4 regions of the Ferdinandcohnia sp. FSL W7-1320 genome follow, and region 2 is predicted to be linked to each of the others. Evidence: riboswitches for the same ligand, from Rfam matches in the RefSeq annotation. Region 2 holds a riboswitch; each other region holds the start of a gene.
The links. A riboswitch is a leader RNA that binds a small molecule or an ion and turns the genes downstream of it on or off. The one in region 2 is predicted to bind S-adenosylmethionine.

Region 1: another riboswitch for S-adenosylmethionine. It lies ahead of NST91_RS21735 (PLP-dependent aspartate aminotransferase family protein); the one in region 2 lies ahead of NST91_RS11250 (carboxymuconolactone decarboxylase family protein).
Region 3: another riboswitch for S-adenosylmethionine. It lies ahead of NST91_RS21885 (DUF2292 domain-containing protein); the one in region 2 lies ahead of NST91_RS11250 (carboxymuconolactone decarboxylase family protein).
Region 4: another riboswitch for S-adenosylmethionine. It lies ahead of NST91_RS06385 (O-acetylhomoserine aminocarboxypropyltransferase/cysteine synthase family protein); the one in region 2 lies ahead of NST91_RS11250 (carboxymuconolactone decarboxylase family protein).

Annotation. Positions count from the first base shown of each region.
Region 1 covers NZ_JBBPAM010000001.1:4,458,960-4,463,716, forward strand. The annotation lists gene NST91_RS21730 (acetoacetate--CoA ligase) at 1-382, opposite strand, end outside; gene NST91_RS21735 (PLP-dependent aspartate aminotransferase family protein) at 508-2,307, opposite strand; SAM riboswitch class I at 2,405-2,516, opposite strand; SAM riboswitch class I at 3,195-3,300, opposite strand; gene NST91_RS21740 (cache domain-containing sensor histidine kinase) at 3,612-4,757, shown strand, end outside.
Region 2 covers NZ_JBBPAM010000001.1:2,230,155-2,234,911, reverse strand. The annotation lists gene NST91_RS11260 (HAMP domain-containing sensor histidine kinase) at 1-683, opposite strand, end outside; gene NST91_RS11255 (response regulator transcription factor) at 658-1,344, opposite strand; gene NST91_RS11250 (carboxymuconolactone decarboxylase family protein) at 1,585-2,235, opposite strand; SAM riboswitch class I at 2,381-2,489, opposite strand; gene NST91_RS11245 (PAS domain S-box protein) at 2,689-4,305, opposite strand; gene NST91_RS11240 (AraC family transcriptional regulator) at 4,449-4,757, opposite strand, start outside.
Region 3 covers NZ_JBBPAM010000001.1:4,492,014-4,496,770, forward strand. The annotation lists gene NST91_RS21875 (LLM class flavin-dependent oxidoreductase) at 1-933, opposite strand, end outside; gene ssuE (NADPH-dependent FMN reductase) at 954-1,505, opposite strand; gene NST91_RS21885 (DUF2292 domain-containing protein) at 1,685-1,858, opposite strand; SAM riboswitch class I at 2,180-2,279, opposite strand; gene NST91_RS21890 (hemerythrin domain-containing protein) at 2,720-3,229, opposite strand; gene NST91_RS21895 (glycerate kinase family protein) at 3,811-4,757, shown strand, end outside.
Region 4 covers NZ_JBBPAM010000001.1:1,268,844-1,273,600, forward strand. The annotation lists gene NST91_RS06375 (TerC family protein) at 1-418, shown strand, start outside; gene NST91_RS06380 (MFS transporter) at 468-1,868, shown strand; SAM riboswitch class I at 2,058-2,158, shown strand; gene NST91_RS06385 (O-acetylhomoserine aminocarboxypropyltransferase/cysteine synthase family protein) at 2,229-3,551, shown strand; SAM riboswitch class I at 3,657-3,764, shown strand; gene NST91_RS06390 (methionine ABC transporter ATP-binding protein) at 3,916-4,757, shown strand, end outside.

The sequences.
Region 1 (4,757 bases), 2.2 Mb from region 2:
TATTACGCAATTCTCCCATTGTGATTGTTTGAGAGACGCCGTTTTCATCTGATTCAATAACTGCGGTTTGCTGATCGTCACCACGTAAAATATTTTCTGCAAAATTTAATCTAGAATCAGGAAACCATTGTGTACCTAGCATTCCACCATCGCTTGGAGGAACTACGACTCTTTCTCCTTTATCTCCAATAACTTTTGCAAAGTCCCATACCGCTGACCAGAATGATTCAGGTTGAGCGACTGACCAGCGATGAAAACGTTCATAGGGTAGGAGTGGAAAACCGACCTCTTGTGAAAACTTCACCAAATTCGACTGTGAGACCCAAGTTTCACTCGGCTCCCATAGAACCTTGGATTCTAGTAAACTGTGTTGTGTTGTCATTATCTATTCCTCCCTCATACTAAGAGAAGCATTATTCTAAGCACACACCCATCCCTTAGTTCATATTTTAATAGTTTCTCTTTACAATCATCCCCTACCTATAGAGGTAGGGGAAATCTTCACAATTATATTTCACAAGCATACGTAACAATAGCACCTCTGAGACGTTGTGCCTCCTTATAGGTACATCTGTTTTGTACTACCTCAAGTCCTGCCTCTTTCGCAACTTCCACTGCCCTTGGGGAAATAACACCTTCTTGTAACCAGAATACTTTTGGTTGAATCTTTGCTGCTTCAGCTGCAACTCCAATTGCTGCCTCAGGACTACGGAATACTTGAACGATATCTACCTTTACCGGAATAGATGTTAAATCTGGATATGCCTGTTCACCGAGTACCTCTGTTTCCCTTGGATTAACCGGGATAATTTTATAACCGAGACGCTGCATTTTTCGTGCAAGTCTGTAGCTTGGGCGAGCTGGATTACCACTTAGACCAACAACGGCAATTGTTTTTGCACGCTGAACTTCTTTCCCTTCAACTTCTTCACGAATAAATGTTGATTGAAGTGCCCAGCGTATGACTCCCTCATCATTAACCGCTGTTTCTCCTTTTTGCTCCCCTTTTGATGAAATGCCTGTCGCTTCATAAAAAGCCTGGTCCAAGTCATTAACTAAATCACGGTATGATTCAATACCAACTGATAATCGGATTAATTCTTCACTTACTCCAGTTTTTACTAACTCTTCCGCACTTAATTGCTGATGAGTTGTTGATGCCGGGTGAATAATAAGTGACTTGGCATCTCCAACATTTGCTACATGTGACCATAGTGCAATGTTATTAATTACTTTCTTACCGGTTTCTCTTCCACCCTTAATGCCAAAGTTTACGATTGAGCCATATCCCGAACGCAAATATTTAGTAGCTAGTTCATGTGCTGGATGCTCTTCAAGACCAGGGTATGAAACCCAATCAACCGCAGGATGGTCATTTAAGAATTTTGCGACTTTCAGTGCATTTTCATTATGTTTTTCGATTCTTAGGTGTAATGTTTCAAGACCCTGTATCAATAGGAACGCACTATGTGGGCTTAATGAAGAACCAAAATCTCTTAAAAGCTGAACTCTAAGTTTGGTACTAAATGCTAAAGTTCCAAATTCATTTGCATACTTAATTCCGTTATAACTTTGATCTGGCTCTGTAAAGCCTGGGAACTTTTCACTGTTCCAATTAAAACGGCCTCCATCAACGACTAACCCACCAATTGTCGTTCCATGTCCACCTATCCACTTTGTTGCGGAGTGAACCACTATATCAGCACCATATTGGATTGGTTTACAAACATATGGAGAAGCAAATGTATTATCTATAATGAGTGGTACTCCATTTTCATGTGCAATCGCTGATACTGCTTCAATATCTAAAACATGCAAGCTTGGGTTTCCAATCGTTTCTGCAAATACGGCCTTTGTTTTAGGTGTTATAGCTTTTCTAAAATTCTCAGGATCTGTTGGATCAACGAAATGAGTCTTGATTCCATATTTCGGAAGCGTAACAGCGAAAAGATTGTAAGTTCCGCCATATAAGTTGGAAGCTGCTACAATTTCGTCTCCTGCTTGTGCGACGTTCATAATGGATAGAGCAATTGCGGCCATTCCTGAAGATGTTGCTACAGCTGCGACACCATCCTCCAACAACGCGATTCGTTTCTCAAGCACATCAACAGTCGGGTTACCGATTCTAGAATAAATATTACCTGACTCATCAAGACTAAATAGACTTTGAGCATGATCTGTATTATGAAAGACGAAAGAACTCGTTTGATATATTGGTACTGCACGTGAACCAGTTGTAGGATCTGGGGATTGACCACCATGTAAAAGTATCGTTTCATCATCATAAGTTTCATATTGTTTTGTCATTGTTTAAACCTCCAAGTTCAATTTTCTGCAAGTTTGCTAGATAAGTTTTTATTTTATGTAAATAAAAAGCCCCCTCAAAATAAGAAGAGGGGGCCTCAACTTATCTTTCAGATGTACACACATCTGCAGGAATTAGCACCTTTTCAAGTTTTCACTTGAAGGTTGCTGGACTTCATCGGGCCTGTTCCCTCAGTCTCTCTGGATAAGAATTTTATTAAAATGACGTATTAACGCTTTAATCCTTCATTAATATAAAGTATTATAGAATACTTTATTTTTTCAGTCAATATATTTTTTAGAAAAATATATCTATTGCCAAGATTTTTTCTATTTAAATTAACTGTTGAAAAGTTCTCCTTCTTCCACTTTAAAATAAGGCTCTTTTCTAAAAGATTGTTGCTTTTATATGTAGGGTGATTACCGCTCCTGGTACTCGCTTTCCGCGGACGATCCGCAAGCCTCCTCAACGAAATGTGGAGGCGGCTTGCACAGAAACGAGAAAATTGGCCGACTAAAGCGCCACGTCGTGTGCGTCGGAGACTCCGACAAAGAGGCGTATTTTGCCTCTGAAGGAGGAGTTGAAATTTCTCGAGTTTCTAGCCGCTGCAACTGGACAAGTCGCTATGTCACTGCGGGGTCTCACCTGGATCGCTATTCCCGCGGGACCTTGAATTGCTTCCTCGAAACTACACCGCACGAAGAAAATGCAAGCATTTTCGAGGATCCCGTACCATCCACTGAAATAATTAATTGGACAATAATATATCCCTTGCATATTCGGATCAAAAAGCAACAAAGTTTACGAAAATAGCCTAAAATAAAAACCCCTTCTGAAAGACCAGAAGGGGCGCAAGAATTTACAATAATAATATTTGCATTCGTCCACCTTCTCATCTCCGGAATAAAAATACTCCTCTGAACTTGGCACCGGGCATTCAAATGCTGGTTGCCGAGGCTTCGTAGGGTCAGTCCCTCCACCTCTCTTGATAAGAAGAATTGCATTATTTAACTTTAGTTGTAATGTTAAACATTTTAGATAATTTAGTCAATGGTTTTTTTATAGATGATAAAAAATTTTTTTATTGTTTCATATATTTATTTAAAACAACTATAGAGCACTAGAGCAAGGTTCCACCATAACTTAGTCTAACCGATAAACAAGCATTTTCAATTCCCTTAACAAATGATAAAATGGCACTAGTTCTTAGTTCCTGTGTTTTAAAACTTTAACATCCCTCTCGATGATAACGGTTACAAATATACAAGATTATTAAACTAATGACAAAATAGAAAGGCGAAAGCCCATGATCAAAAAATTTAAAAAATGGAACACATTACGAAATCAGATCTTATTTATCTTCTTATTTGTCATGATTATCGTTCTTTTGATTGTAGGTCTATTAACATTAAGACAGGTCTCTACTCTTTTAAAAAGCAATGCAGAAAAACAAATCCGCCAGGTTGCGATTGAGGCAAACGGTAGAATGGAATCTTTATACGAACAAATTAATATGTCGTCAAAGCTCGTCATTACGGACGAGGGCGTTCAAAAAGCCCTAACAAAAATGTTTGATGGAAAAGAAATCTCCTTCCAGGAACGTCAACAATTAATGGGACATGTAAACCGTATTATGGGGAATACAGATGGCATCTTTTCATTTCAAATCTTTTCTGGGGAACAACAACGTGTTATTCCCCTAGATGAAGACTTATTAAAAAATCGGATAGAGAAGAAATGGATTGAAAAAGCTAGGCTTGCAAAGGGTGGAATGGTTTGGATAGGAGATGACCCGCAAGATAAAAACAATTTCCTAGCCATACGTAGGATTAGTTTAATCGAGCGCAGATTTGTACATGGCGGTTACCTTTTAATAAGTATAAACCGTGACCATTTTCAATTTCCAGTATCAAACAACCAATACTCCATTCTTTTGGACGAAAACGATCAGCCAATTGTTCAAAATTACAATGGAGATATCTCAAAAATTCTTTCAAGTCCTAAGGGTACTGTTCAACTCGACGAAGGCGACTATATTGTAACAAAGGAAACTTCCAAACTTACAGGCTGGACCGTCCTTATATTAACGCCCATTAGTGAACTTACAAAAGGGCTAGCTGGAATTCGGACAGGCATCATTTTATCTGGTGTAGCTGGTGCAATCATTTTTATGATTTTTTCCTTATTTCTTTCAACTGTCATTACAAGACCGATTGTCCACTTAACAAAAACAATGCAGCGTGCTGGCCAAGGTGCTCTAACTTTGAATCCAGATGTTTCATCTGTAAATGAGATCAATGAGCTAAACAGTACCTACAATCAACTAGTAAAGGAAACAAATCACCTAATCCGAATGGTCTATCAAAAGGAAATTTTACGAAGTAGAAGCGAATTAAAAGCTTTACAAGCACAAATCAATCCGCATTTTCTCTTCAATACCTTGGATGCCCTT
Region 2 (4,757 bases):
CCTAAAAAAATAACGGTGTTTTCCATATCAATTTCATCGATTTGCTCGGTAATTCGATATAAATGCTCATTTTTCTCTGTTTCCTTTGGATAAAACTCTTGTTTGTATTCCTCAAATATCATGTATGCTGGTGACGTTTCAAACTGCTCTTTATTCGTACTCGAACTATTTGCAAACACATTGGTACCATCACTTGCATAAAAGATTGGCTCATAATCATCAAGATTTTGAATGAGCATATGAAACTCTTTTAAATCTTCTTTGATCATCTGATTTTTTGCTTCTGCGAGCTTATCAGCATACTCTTCTTCAAATTTATCAAAGTTCTTCTCTTCACTTAACTCAGGATTATAAGACCTAGAATATTGAAACTCTGTGTAATATAAATCTTCTTCTGCTTGCTTCCATTCTTCCTGAGTGAGGGTATTGCCACTTAAAATATGTTCCTCACTTTTATATTTCCCTAATAGTCTTGTGAGGTCTCCAATCAACCTTTCACTTTCCTTTACATAGGCCATGCTCTCTATGTAATACTCTTCGGTTACGCTGCTAAAATTAACATCATTCACAATCTCCACTTCAACAACGGCTCGAGCTATTCCTGTAAAACACAAGATCGCAATGACAAAAACAATGATTTTCGTTATAATCGAGTGGCTATATTTTTTCCACTTTATATCCAACACCCCACACCACCTTCAAATATTTTGGTTCTTTCGGATTGATTTCGATTTTCTCTCTGATTTTTCGTATATGAACGGTAACGGTATTTTCCGGGTTAAAGGAGGGTTCGTTCCATACCTTTTCATATATCTCCTCGATTGAAAATACTCTTCCCGCGTTTTCTGTCAGAAGCCTTACAATTTTATATTGCACGGGTGTAAGATGGACTTCCTCGCCATCGACCGTGACCGTTTTACTTTCATCATCGATAATCAATCCCCCAGTCTGAACTATATTGGTTCTCGTATCAAGGCCACCGAAAGTTGTATATCTTCTGAGTTGGGATTTAACTCTTGCAATAAGTTCCAACGGATTAAAAGGCTTCGTCATGTAATCATCTGCCCCAATATTTAGGCCTAATATTTTGTCATGATCCTCTGATTTTGCAGAAAGCATGATTAAAGGAATATTGTTTTCTTTCCGAATTTCCATAGTTGCTCTCATTCCATCCATTTTGGGCATCATCAGATCCATGATAATAAGATGGATTTCCTGACTTTTGATGACCTCGATTGCTTCTAGTCCATTAGAAGCTTTACAAACCGTATAGCCTTCATTCTCTAAGTAAATTCCAATCGCATCGACGATGGCTTGATCATCGTCACAAACCAATATATTCATAACGTTCACTCCTACTTGTGGTGTTCACCATTTCTATCAACTCCTTAGAATTTACTATAAGGAAAGGATATCAATCAAATCTTAACAAACACTGCATGCAAATCTTAAGATTTTCTTATTATTTTGAGATGCAAATCCTAGTCTATCATGAAAATATAGGTGGAAAATAAAAAGAGAACACAGACCTTTGGTTAGGTTTGTGTTCCCCTTCTATTAAAAGATTATGTTTTATATGGTTAATTACTTCTCATCATACGCATTAAGCGCATTTACACTGTGTGCCAAAGCAGAACCTGCTTTTAATGCTACTGCCACGAAAATAGCTTCTGAGATTTCTTCTAAATCAGCACCCGCTTTTTTGGCATTTTTCGTATGTAGGTTAATGCAATACGCGCAACCTGTTGTGTGCGCACACGCCACCGCGATTAACTCTTTCTCTTTTTCTGTTAAGTTTTTCGCCTTAAGAGATTTTGTGTCAAAATCAATAAATGCTTTAAAAGCCTCACCATTTAAATCAGCAAATTCTTTTAGTCTTGCAAAATAAGCCTCTTTATATAGATCTTCATCGCCATTTCCATCATAGGCATTGAGTGCATTCACACCATGTGCTAAAGCGGAACCTGCCTTTAATGCTGTTGCAACAAAAATAGCCTCTGCTACTTCTTCTCTAGAAGACTCATTCTTCTTTGCATTCCCAACATGTAAATCAATGCAATAAGGACAACCTGTAATATGGGCTACTGCAACCGCAATCAATTCCTTTTGCTTTACGGAAAGCTTGCCTGCAGCTAGTGCTTGGCTATCAAACTTTATAAATGATTGAAATGCTTCAGGTGCATATTTTTTCAATTCTGGTAGTCTTCCGAAATATTCCTTTTTGTACAAACTCATCGTAAATCTCTCCCTTAGCAATTTTTTCACCAAATAAAATACAACTTTTCACATTAATTTACTCACCTTAAAATCAAATATCCTTATTTCCAGTGAATAAAATGTAAAAGCCCCTTCCGATGAGGAAGAGGCAATATGTATCCCACACTCATCTTTCAAGCAAATGCTTGCTGGAATTAGCACCTAGTTACATTCTTTGTAACGGTTGCTGCGGGTTCACTGGACCAGGTTCCTCCCCCGACTCTCGATAAGAGATGTCGTATTTTATTTTTGTAATATTTAACAATATTAGCGTACATGAAGTCACATGAGGTTGTCAACTAAAATATCAAATTATTCCGAAAATATATCTAACGGAACTTAATAGATAATGAGCAAAGAAAAACGACATATACATGTCGTTTTTCGATACAATCTAAATGATAAACTACAGAGATTAAAAACTCCCCCTTGTTATCTATCATAGATTTTATATAAGGTTTTTGTTTTCTTTGCGTGGTACATGGCCAAATCAGCATGACGCAAAAGTAACTCCATGTCTACTCCATGTTCTGGATAGAAGACAACTCCAATACTTGTTGAAATTTCAGCAATCGAATTTGAAACGTAGATGGGCTGCTGGATAACCCTCGCTATACTGTTTGCAGTCACACTTATTTCTTCATCATTTTTTCGACCAGGAAGTACGATTGCAAATTCATCTCCACCTATACGATAAACAAGACCTACAGAACCAAGGACTCCAGTTAATCGGGCTGTTACTTTGATTAGTACCATATCACCAGCTTGATGACCAAACTCATCGTTAACCGATTTAAGACCATGCAAATCTAAATACATAATGGTAAACAATGAATCCTTTTCAATCTCTTCCATTAAATCTAAATGGAATTTAAGGCGGTTAGGTAAATCTGTTAAGGTATCATGGTAGGCACGGTACCTGATTAAGTCCTCTTCCTTCTTTTTCTCGGTCACATCCCAGAACACGACTTGGACAGCTGATTCACCGTTTAATTTAGTTGGGATTCCACTTACTTCAACATCAATCTCCTGACCATCTATGCGTACGAATTTTTCATATAAGGTTGGTTCATAAATGCCATTGTCTTCAATATTCTTAATCCTTCTTGATACGATAAGTCGAAAATCCGGGTGAATAATATCATATATTGGAATACCTTCTATCAATTTTTCATCTGTGATTCCTAATAATTGCAAAGCTGCAGGGTTGGCATATTGGATAACACCTTTTTGATGGACTAAAATACCCAATGGGGAATAATCGACTAATTGTCGATAACGGTCCTCACTTTCTTTCAATGCCTGTTCCATTTTTTTTCGTTCCGTAATATTACGATAACTAACTAAAATAGCCCTTTTTTCCATATAAGAGATTGGAACCGCCGATATAACTGCATCAACAATACGGCCATTTTTACTGCGTATTTTCAAATCTAAATCAAGAAGTTGCTTATTTTGATCGATAATTTCTTGGCTCCGAGTTTGAATCAGTTCATGCATGCTAGGATCAATAAATCTCATAATTGACTCCCCAATCATATCTTCAGCAAACGTGTCAACTAGTTTAGCTGCAGACTCATTCGCGTATAAGATAATCTCTCCATCAAATACCAAGATAGGGTCCGGTGAATAATTTAAGAGGTTACGAAACCTTTCTTCACTCTCAAGTAAACTAAGCTGTAAATTCTTTTTATCAGTTATATCAAGAATTTGAGCAATTAGGTAGAACGTTTTATCGTCTTGTTGAAAAATCGAAACGGAAAGAAAAACCCATACTATATTTCCATTTTTATGAAAGTATCTCTTTTCCATTTCATAAGAACTTTTTTTACCTTTTATTAGTTCTTGCACAAATCTAAGATCTTCTTCTAAATCATCCGGGTGTGTAATCTGTTGAAAGGTAAGAGATAATAGTTCCTCTTCTAAATAGCCAGTAATCTTTGATAGTGCTGGATTTGTTTTTATACACTGCCCTTCTAGTGAAAACAAGGCCATGCCTATAGGTGAATAATGAAAAGCTTGTTCAAACCGATTAATAAAATGTAACATTAAATAAACTACCTCTACTATGAAATTTCTATCTTATCGTATAATACCACCAATTCCATATTATCGTTAGTTTTAATTATTTTATGCAACTTATTGACGCTTTTATTTTTAGTAGCTCAACAAAATCAAGAAATTAAAGATGATTATCGTTCTGCTTTTAGAATCCTAAATTGATTCGGGGACATGCCTGTATTCCTCTTAAACACTCGCCAAAAATGAACATGATTGGAATAACCCACTTTTCCTGCAATTTGATTCACTTTCAAGCTTGTATGTATTAAGTATCTTTTTGCTTCATTTATACGGATTGCGTTCAAGTATTCAATAAAACTGCATCCAGTGTATTTTTTAAAAAGTCTACTTATATACTGCTCATTTACATGAAAATGATAGGATAAAACACCAAGTGAAATATCGCTTGTAAAATTGTTATTAATAAATGTAATAATCTT
Region 3 (4,757 bases), 2.3 Mb from region 2:
TGCTAATGCCCCTTCATAGCTTACGTGTTTTTGATACTCATTGTATTTATCTTGTGCTTCTTCTGCTGTTTGACCAACGATTGGAGTAATACAAGCAAGTATTTTTATTTCATCTGGTGCTCTGCCAGCCTTGATTGCTTCTTCACGTAGTTTCTTGACGGAATGCTTAGCTGCATTTTTAGTCGGTGCCCCAATAAAAATTAATTCCGCATGTTTACCAGCAAAAGCCCGCCCCTTACTAGAAGTTCCGGCTTGGTAAAGGACTGGTGTTCGTTGTGGAGAAGGTTCGCAAAGGTGAGCACCTGGAACCTTATAATACTTACCTTCATGATTGATATCGTGAACCTTACTTGGATCTGCAAAAATTCGATTCTGTTTGTCTAGTAAAACTGCATCATCCTCCCAACTTCCTTCCCATAATTTATAGCAGACTTCTAAGTATTCATCGGCAATATCATAGCGCTCATCGTGTTTAATCTGATCTTCCAAGCCCATATTCACAGCGGCACTTTTTAAATATGAAGTTACAATATTCCAGCCTACACGCCCTTTTGTAATATGATCGAGCGTCGACATCCTGCGAGCAAATGTATATGGATGCTCATGAGTAACAGATGCAGTAACCCCAAATCCTAAATGTTTCGTCACCGCTGACATTAACGGTACAACAAGGGATGGATCATTGACAGGTGTTTGTGTACCTTGGCGGATTGCAGCATCTCTTGAACCTTGATACACATCGTATGGCCCTAGTACATCTGCTAGAAATATAGCATCGAATCTACCCTTTTCTAAAAGCTTCGCGAGTTCAATCCAATACTCGCTGTCTTTATAACGATGGGATTGATCCTCTGGATGTGTCCATAGACCTGGGGATTGATGTCCCACACAATTCATATCAAACGCATTTAAATAAATTCTTTTCTTCGTCATTTTCATTAACTCCTCTTCCATTAATTTTTCAAGGCAAAGTCTTTTTTCTTATTTACTGTTTCAATAAAGTAATAAAGCTCTTTTTTCAATCTCACTAACACATTCTCGTCCGTTATTGGGTTGACTACTTGTGTTTTATCGATTTGGCAATCTTGGAAGTACACTCCTTGTTGGCTTTGCCCCTTTAATGCAGCCAATAATGGTTTGAGGCTGAACTCAATCGCAAGTAAGTGGGCTGGGCTTCCACCTGTCATGATTGGTAATACTGTTTTCTGCGACAGCACATCTTGGGGAAGCAAATCTAGTACTGCCTTCAAAATCCCAGTGTAGGCTGCCTTGTATACGGGCGATCCTACAATCACTCCCTCAGCACCTTGAAGGAGTAAAGTCAGATCCTTAAGTGCAGGACTATCAAACCTCAGATTAAAAATGTCCTCAAATGGAATATCTCTAACAGATACATATGTGACCGAGAAACCCTCTTGTTTCAGCTTTTTTCCAACATACTGTAGGACTAAATCCGTTCTAGAACTCTCAGACGGACTTCCTGATAAAATTACGATTTCACCCATTTTAATCATCCTTTCGCTTGTGTCTTTTTTTTATTTAAATGAGTTTAACTTCGGATTATTTGTAAAGAATCCCCTCTTTTCCAAGAAAAAAACGAATAAAAAAGGCATCTTTATCTAAAGCGTCTTTTTTGGACGCTTTGAAAATAAAGATGCCTTTAGTCGTCTAATCGGCACGTTATTTACTTAGTTTTAGTTTGGGTTGATGTGGATTTTTGCAAGGAAAAACGCTTCTTTTCTGTTGCATCGATTTGGGTAATTTCCCCATTGTGAACCGTGATCACAATAGATCCAAAATCCAATTTCTCCAAGGTAGATAAAATATGCTTTACCTTTGATTCATCAAGCTGCGCCATACAACTCCCCCTTGTTCAAGATGTATATGATTCATTGCCATTGGTTGACCAGTATGGCAATCAGTTCTGCGGCTAAAAAATCAAATGCGCCTTGGCGTATTTGCGCCAGATTTTAGGCCCAAAGGAAGTGGGTCATAAAAACGTTGCCACAAGACGTGGCGTTCTTAGTCTTTGATCTTACTGCTCGAAAACTTCCTTTGAAAAATCGTGGCATCCGCCGGAGGCTTTATTTTTATCAGTAGAAGTATGACTTTTACTGATAAAAATAAAAAAGCCCTCTTCTAATAAGAAGAGGGCATACGTGATTATTTTCATACGCTCTTCTTATCTTTCAAGCTTTACGCTTGCTGGAATTGGCACAGTACAATTGTCTGTTGCCGAGGCTTCGATGGGCCAGTCCCTCCACCTCTCTGGATAAGAATAAAATGGTAATTTAGTTGTTGATATATAAATTACACGGAATTTTTGTTTCTGTCAATCGATTTCAGTGAAAATTTTTAAAAGGTAGAAATTTTAGTTATTTTGTCATAGTGTTTATCGTTCTTCTAAGGATTAGGCTGTTTATACACCTTTAAAAAATGTTTATGCTAGGACTTTTGTATATACTTGGAAAAAGTTGATTTAAAATTGCTCCTTTTGATATGACTTTTGGGTACTTTTTGAAAAACAAATATCATAAACGCTTTTTTTCTTATGATTTTTGGATAGAACTGGTAATATCCATAATATAAATGCTGCTTATTGCATGACTTTTGGAAATCACAGGAAAAACCTGCATTATACCATTTGGTGTAAACCCACAAAAAAAGACCTCGAATCATTATATAATTCGCGGTCGCCGTTTATGATATTTTATTAATTTCACAGTAATCGTTCGAGCTCAGCTTTTTCTTCAGTGGACAATATTCTCTCAGCCAATGGAAAAAGCATATTTTCTTCCTTCGCGAAGTGCTGTGTTAAGGTTGCGTACGCTTGGACTGCGTAAACTGTAATAGTTTGTGCATCATATTCATCCATATCCTTTCCCACTAGAGCAGCCTCATCAAGGAAATCTCGTAAATGCTTTTCCGCTTTACGATGCTCATATTCCATTGTACCGATGGTTTGGTCTTTATCACCAAGACGACGGTCCATCATTGGGAACAGTCCTTCATCCTCACGTTTTGAATGTGCATTAAGCTCAATATTAAATGATGAAATCTGCTTGTATAATTCTGAAAACAGTTCAAGCACTCTGGGACCAGATTCGTATTCTATTTCTTCCGTGATCTCATAGAAACGATTCATCATTGCCCTCAATGACTCGTGCTCATCCTTTAATTTTTGCAGCGGAGGACTAAGTAGCTTCACATTTTGATCCTCTATCAACATTCAACTTCACCCCTTCACCAGTCATATGTCACCTTCCTATAGCATACGATAATTGCTCAAAAATTTTAGTGATAGGAATCACTAGGTCGAATCCCCTCACAAACAATGTCCTATATGATGCTTGATGATGATAGATATAATAAACCAAGTAGGCAATCAACTAACGGAAAAGGTTGTCTCTACGATATAGGACTAAGTTTTGTAGATATAGGAGTAAACTTGCGATTTAACGGACGGAGTTTAAAGGATTTAGGACAAATATCTCAATATATCGTACATAACCATCCATAGATTCAGCCATATAAAAAACCTTCCAAGCACTCGGAAGGCCAATTATGAGCTTCAGCAAAGAATTACTATTTCTTTCTTTTTTCTCAGTTGCTTTGTAGTTCTTGAATCGCGTTTGGAATAACATATGTTTCTATTACCTGGTTTAAACAGTGGGACGCGGGACCTGTCCCTGTGTCCCTGGTATGGCGCGAAATTTGTGTCGCTCAATGATTTCTCATAATTCTCTCATTCTCTTTTAATTTTTGTACTGTAGATTACTAGGTAACAACGTTTTATAGGAGGATTTTGAGATGAAGATTGTTATTGTGCCTTCGGGTTTTAAGGAATGTTTAGATGCAGAGGAAGTTGCTTTGGCAATGGAACGGGGTGTGAGGCGCTTTGATACGTCAATTGATCCTGTAGTAATCCCCATGGTTGATGGTGGGGAAGGATTTGTAAAGACTATTATTAGCATTAAAGGTGGAGATTTAATTTATAAAAAGGTAACTGGACCAGTCGGGAAGAAAATCAGTAGTTATTTTGGCTTTTATGAAGAGAGTGGTAGACGTATCGCTGTGATTGAAATGGCAGCCGTAGCTGGGTTGAAGCTAGTGCCTCGTAATCAACGAAATCCGTTAAGAACTACGACCTATGGAGTTGGAGAATTAATAATGGCTGCACTTGATTTCGGTGTCGATCATATCTTAATTGGCTGTGGAGATTCAGGTACTTCTGATGGAGGTGCAGGGATGGCACAGGCGTTGGGGGTTCAGTTTTTAAATAAGGAGCAACAACTCGTCCATATCATGGGAGGCGAGGATTTATTGGAAGTCGACTCACTCAGAACCACGAATATAGATAGTCGATTAAAGTATGTCACCATCGATGTAGCATGCAACTGGAAGAACGTATTATGCGGAGAAAAAGGAGTAGCACGAATATTTGGTCCCCAAAAAGGCGCTACTTCAGAGCAGGTTGAGGTCTTATCAACAGCGCTAGAAAATTATGCAACTGTCATTGAAGATGCAACAGGATTGAATGTTCGCTCACTACCAGGTAGCGGTGCATCTGGAGGTTTGGGTGCGGGATTACTCGCATTTACAAATGCAACATTACATCCACGATTCGATATCATTATGAATTTTATTAATATTGAGGAAGCAATTTCAAATGCTGATATCGTTTTTACTGCTGAGGGGAGTTTAGATTTTCAAACTCCTAACGGAAAAATCCCGGCCGAAGTTGCGCGGATTGCGAA
Region 4 (4,757 bases), 960 kb from region 2:
AATTGCATTAGCGGATCTTGCTTTTGCTATTGATTCAATCTTAGCTGCGGTTGCTCTAGCCCTTGGTCTTCCAGAATCACCTCTTGGCAATTTCGGTGGTATGGATGGAGGGCAATTCATTGTTATTCTTCTTGGGGGTATTGCTGGCCTCGTATTGATTAAGTTTGCTGCAACTTGGTTTGTGCAACTTCTTGAGAAGCGACCTGCATTGGAAACAACCGCATATGCAATTGTCGCCTGGGTCGGTGTCAAACTTGCTGTAATTACCCTTGCTCATGAGGATATTGGTATTTTAGACCATGATTTCCCGCATAGTACTGTTTGGACAATTATCTTCTATGGAGTATTAGTTGGCATTGCACTACTCGGTTGGTTTGCACCAAGTAATAAGAAAACGCTTCAAGAAGGCAATGCATAAAAAAAGCGAAAGAATAATGTCTGTTTAACTGCGATAATCCAATTGGGTTATCGCTTTTATTTATTTTAAAAATATACATCATTTTTGTATTCGGTATATTGCAATTTGTCTAAAAAGTTGTATGATATTTAGGGAGTCGAAATATCATATTTATCACATAATTATAGGAGCACATATGAGCATTGTCACCGGATGGAAAACGCAATATAAAGCATACAATCAAAACATCAAACGATTTATCCTAGCAACTGTTTTTACACAATTAGGCATGGGTATGTACACAATCATGTATAACTTTTATGTAAGAGAGCTAGGTTACTCCGAGCAAACGAACGGAACAATTATTGCAATGACTGCTTTAGCATCTGCCTTAATTCTCGTACCCGCAGGGCTTATGAGTGATAAATTTGGCAGAAAGAAAGTGATGGTTCTTGGAGTTGCGATTTCTACATTCGCCTTTTTTGCTAGAAGTATACTAGAAATTGATCAGTTACTGATTGGAACTGCATTTATTACAGGGGTGTCGACTGCATTTATTCAAGTATCTGGAATCCCGTGGTTAGCGGAAAACTCCACATCTTCACAAAGGGTTCACCTTTTTAGTTTTCATTCAGCAATCATGATGGCCGCACAAGTAGTAGGAAATATTGCGGGAGGGGCATTTTCTGATGCCTTTCAATTTATCTTTCATTTGAGTGGACTTTGGAGTGTAAGAATCACATTATTAATTGCAACTATCATTTATATGGCTGGTATTTTACCGATACTTAAAATGAATGAACAGCCAAGGAAACAACCTGAGATTAAAACAGTGGCGTCATTTAGGCAGAAGCTGCGAACAAATAAATCACAAATAAAGTTAATTGCGATGTTTGCATTTGCTCAAATGATCATAGGGTTTGGATCAGGATTAGTTATTCCTTACCTAAATTTGTATTTTGCTGACCGGTTTTTAGCAAGTAATACAGTAATTGGTCTCATTTTATCATTGGGACAAGCAGCAACAGCGATCGCGATGATTATTGGACCAGCCATTGTTAGTAAGGTAGGAGAAGTTCGAGCAGTTGTTTATCTACAACTATCATCATTGCCTTTCCTCTTGCTGACAGGGTATACCGAAAATCTTTACATAGCGGCCATTGGCTTTTTATTTAGACAAGCCTTAATGAATGCAGGAAACCCGATCCAAGCATCTCTTGTTATGGGGCGGGTTGATGATTCTATGAAAGGACTGGCCAACTCTGTTAACCAAATGGTATTTTCATTAGGCTGGGCTTTAATGGGGCCAATATCAACCTCGATTGTGATGCTGTATGGTGCTTATTGGGGCTATGCTTATGTTTTTACAATTACATCTGTCTTATATTTAATAGGTTCTCTCTATTTCCTATTTGTTTTTACTGGGAAATCCTTTCAGAAAGAGGAAAAACAAATCGCGAAAATATCTTAATATGTCGTATTTCCCGGGAAAAATGGACGAATTTTGTAGCATTAACATGAATGTTTAATTAGTGTTGTCGATTTTCACAAAAAATACAAGTAATTTGGAATATCTTGTTTTTTCAAAATATTTTCATTGACTTGTGAATGAAAAAGGGTTAACATCAAATTAATCATAAAAGTAAAAACTTAATAGTTTATCTTATCAAGAGTGGTGGAGGGAATGGCCCTATGAAACCCGGCAACCGGTATTTACACGGTGCTAAATCCAGCAGGCTTTTTTTGCCTGAAAGATAAGAAGAGAGACCATACATACAACCTCTTCTTATCGAAGAGGTTTTTTTATTTAATCAAAGAGGGAGAGATTAATATGAGTGAAAAACAAAAAAATTTCAGACCAGAAACGATTGCAATACATGGGGGTCTTGAGGCAGATCCAGTAACCGGTGCTAGAGCAGTTCCTATCTACCAATCAAATGCGTTCAAATTTAATACTACTGAACATGCAGCAAATCTCTTTGGATTAAAGGAAAACGGTTATATTTATACTCGAATCCACAACCCAACTACTACTGTTTTTGAAGAAAGAGTAGCTCAATTAGAAGGTGGAGTAGGTGCATTAGCAGTTGCTAGCGGAATGGCAGCCATTACGACTTCAATCCTTAACATTGCGGGAGCAGGAGATGAGATTGTATCTGCTTCTACTTTATACGGTGGAACGTATAATCTATTTGCTAATACTCTACCTAAATATGGAATTAAAACGCATTTAGTAGATCCAAAAAATCCTGAAAATTTCCGTCAAGCAATAACACCAAATACAAAAGCAATCTTTGCTGAAACAATCGGAAACCCTAGCTTAGATATACTAGATATTGAGGCAGTTGCTAACATTGCTCATGAAGCAGGTATTCCACTAATTGTTGACAATACTTTTGCAACACCATATTTATGTAGACCAATTGAGCATGGAGCAGACATTGTTATCCATTCAGCTACAAAATGGTTACTAGGTAATGGAACAACCATGGGTGGAATTATAGTAGACGGAGGTAAATTCGATTGGAATTCACCAAAGTTCCCTGGATTTACAACTCCAGATCCTAGTTATCATGATTTAGTCTTTGCGGAAGCATTGGGACCAGTAGCCTTTATAATTAAAGCAAGAGTTCAACTACTACGTGATTTAGGTCCAGCTATTAGTCCATATAATTCATTCCAATTCAATTTAGGTTTAGAAACATTGCATGTTCGAATGAAGGAGCATATTGCGAATACGAAAAAAGTTGTTTCTTATCTTAAAAATCACCCTGGGGTTGAATGGGTGTTGTATCCAGGTGAAGAGGACCATCCAAATAAACAACTAGCTGATAAATATTTACCAAAAGGTGCAGGAGCGGTAATTGTATTCGGTATTAAAGGTGGAAGAGAAGCTGGCGAAAAGCTAATCAATAGTGTTGAGCTTTGGTCACATGTTGCAAATGTAGGAGATGCAAAAAGCTTAATTATTCACCCTGCTAGTACTACACACCAACAATTGAGCCCAGAAGACTTAAAGGCATCTGGTGTATCAGAGGACTTAGTCCGCTTATCTGTTGGTATTGAAAATGTGGAAGATATTTTAGAAGATTTAGAGCAAGCCATTAAAGCTGCAAATGGAACCAGTTCAGCCTTATCAGTGCCGACTGCATAACTGAAAAATTGTTCACAATATTTTCGTTGACACCCTTATATAGAGATGATAAGATTACTCTCGTGTTGTTTTAGTATGATAATAAAAATTAAATAAATCTGATAACTCTTATTTAGAGTGGTGGAGGGATGTGCCCGATGAAACCCAGCAACCGTCAACGTCTGTTGAAAAGGTGCCAATTCACACAAAGCTTTGGGCTTTGGAAGATGAGAGGAAGGAATCACAAAATTGTGCCTTTCTGCTCGTTTTTGCAGAAAGGCATTTATTTTTATATGCGTGGCATATTTGAATAATTATTATCTTTATTTATTTACATTATCGCATACACTAAACATAGTTTTCTCTGAATAGAAGGTGTGACAACGTGATAACACTAAAAAATGTTAAAAAGATTTATCAAACAAATACAAATTCTGTAACAGCAGTTAACAATATTGACCTTCAGATAAATGAAGGTGAAATTTTCGGAATCATTGGATACAGTGGCGCGGGTAAAAGTTCACTCATCCGTTTATTGAATGGGCTTGAAACTCCAACAGAAGGGAATATTTCTGTTGCTGGTCATAATATCACGTCCATTAAAGGAAAAGCATTACGTGATGCTCGTAAAGAAATAAGTATGATCTTTCAGCACTTTAACCTACTATGGTCGCGAACAGTTAGGGAAAATATCTCCTTTCCCCTGGAGATTGCAAAGGTGCCAAGAACTAAAAGAGAAGAACGGGTAAATGAGCTTATTAAGCTTGTAGGACTGGAAGGAAGAGAAGATGCTTACCCATCACAGCTAAGTGGTGGTCAAAAGCAAAGGGTTGGAATTGCAAGAGCACTTGCCAATAATCCGAAGGTTTTACTATGTGATGAAGCAACATCTGCATTAGACCCTCAAACAACTGACTCTATTTTGGACTTGCTAGTTGATATTAATGAGCGTTTAGGGTTAACAATCGTATTAATTACCCATGAAATGCATGTGATTCGTAAAATCTGTCATCGAGTTGCAGTAATGGAAAATGGGAAGTTTGTTGAACAGGGAAGAGTGCTTGATGTATTTAAAAAGCCTCAAGCCAACATTACAAAACGCTTCGTTCAGCAAGTGACAGAGCCTGAAGAAACAAAAGAAACGGTTGAGAATTTATTAGATCGTTATCCAAATGGAAAAATGGTTCAGCTTAGCTTTGTTGGTGAAGATGCTGAAATGCCATTAAT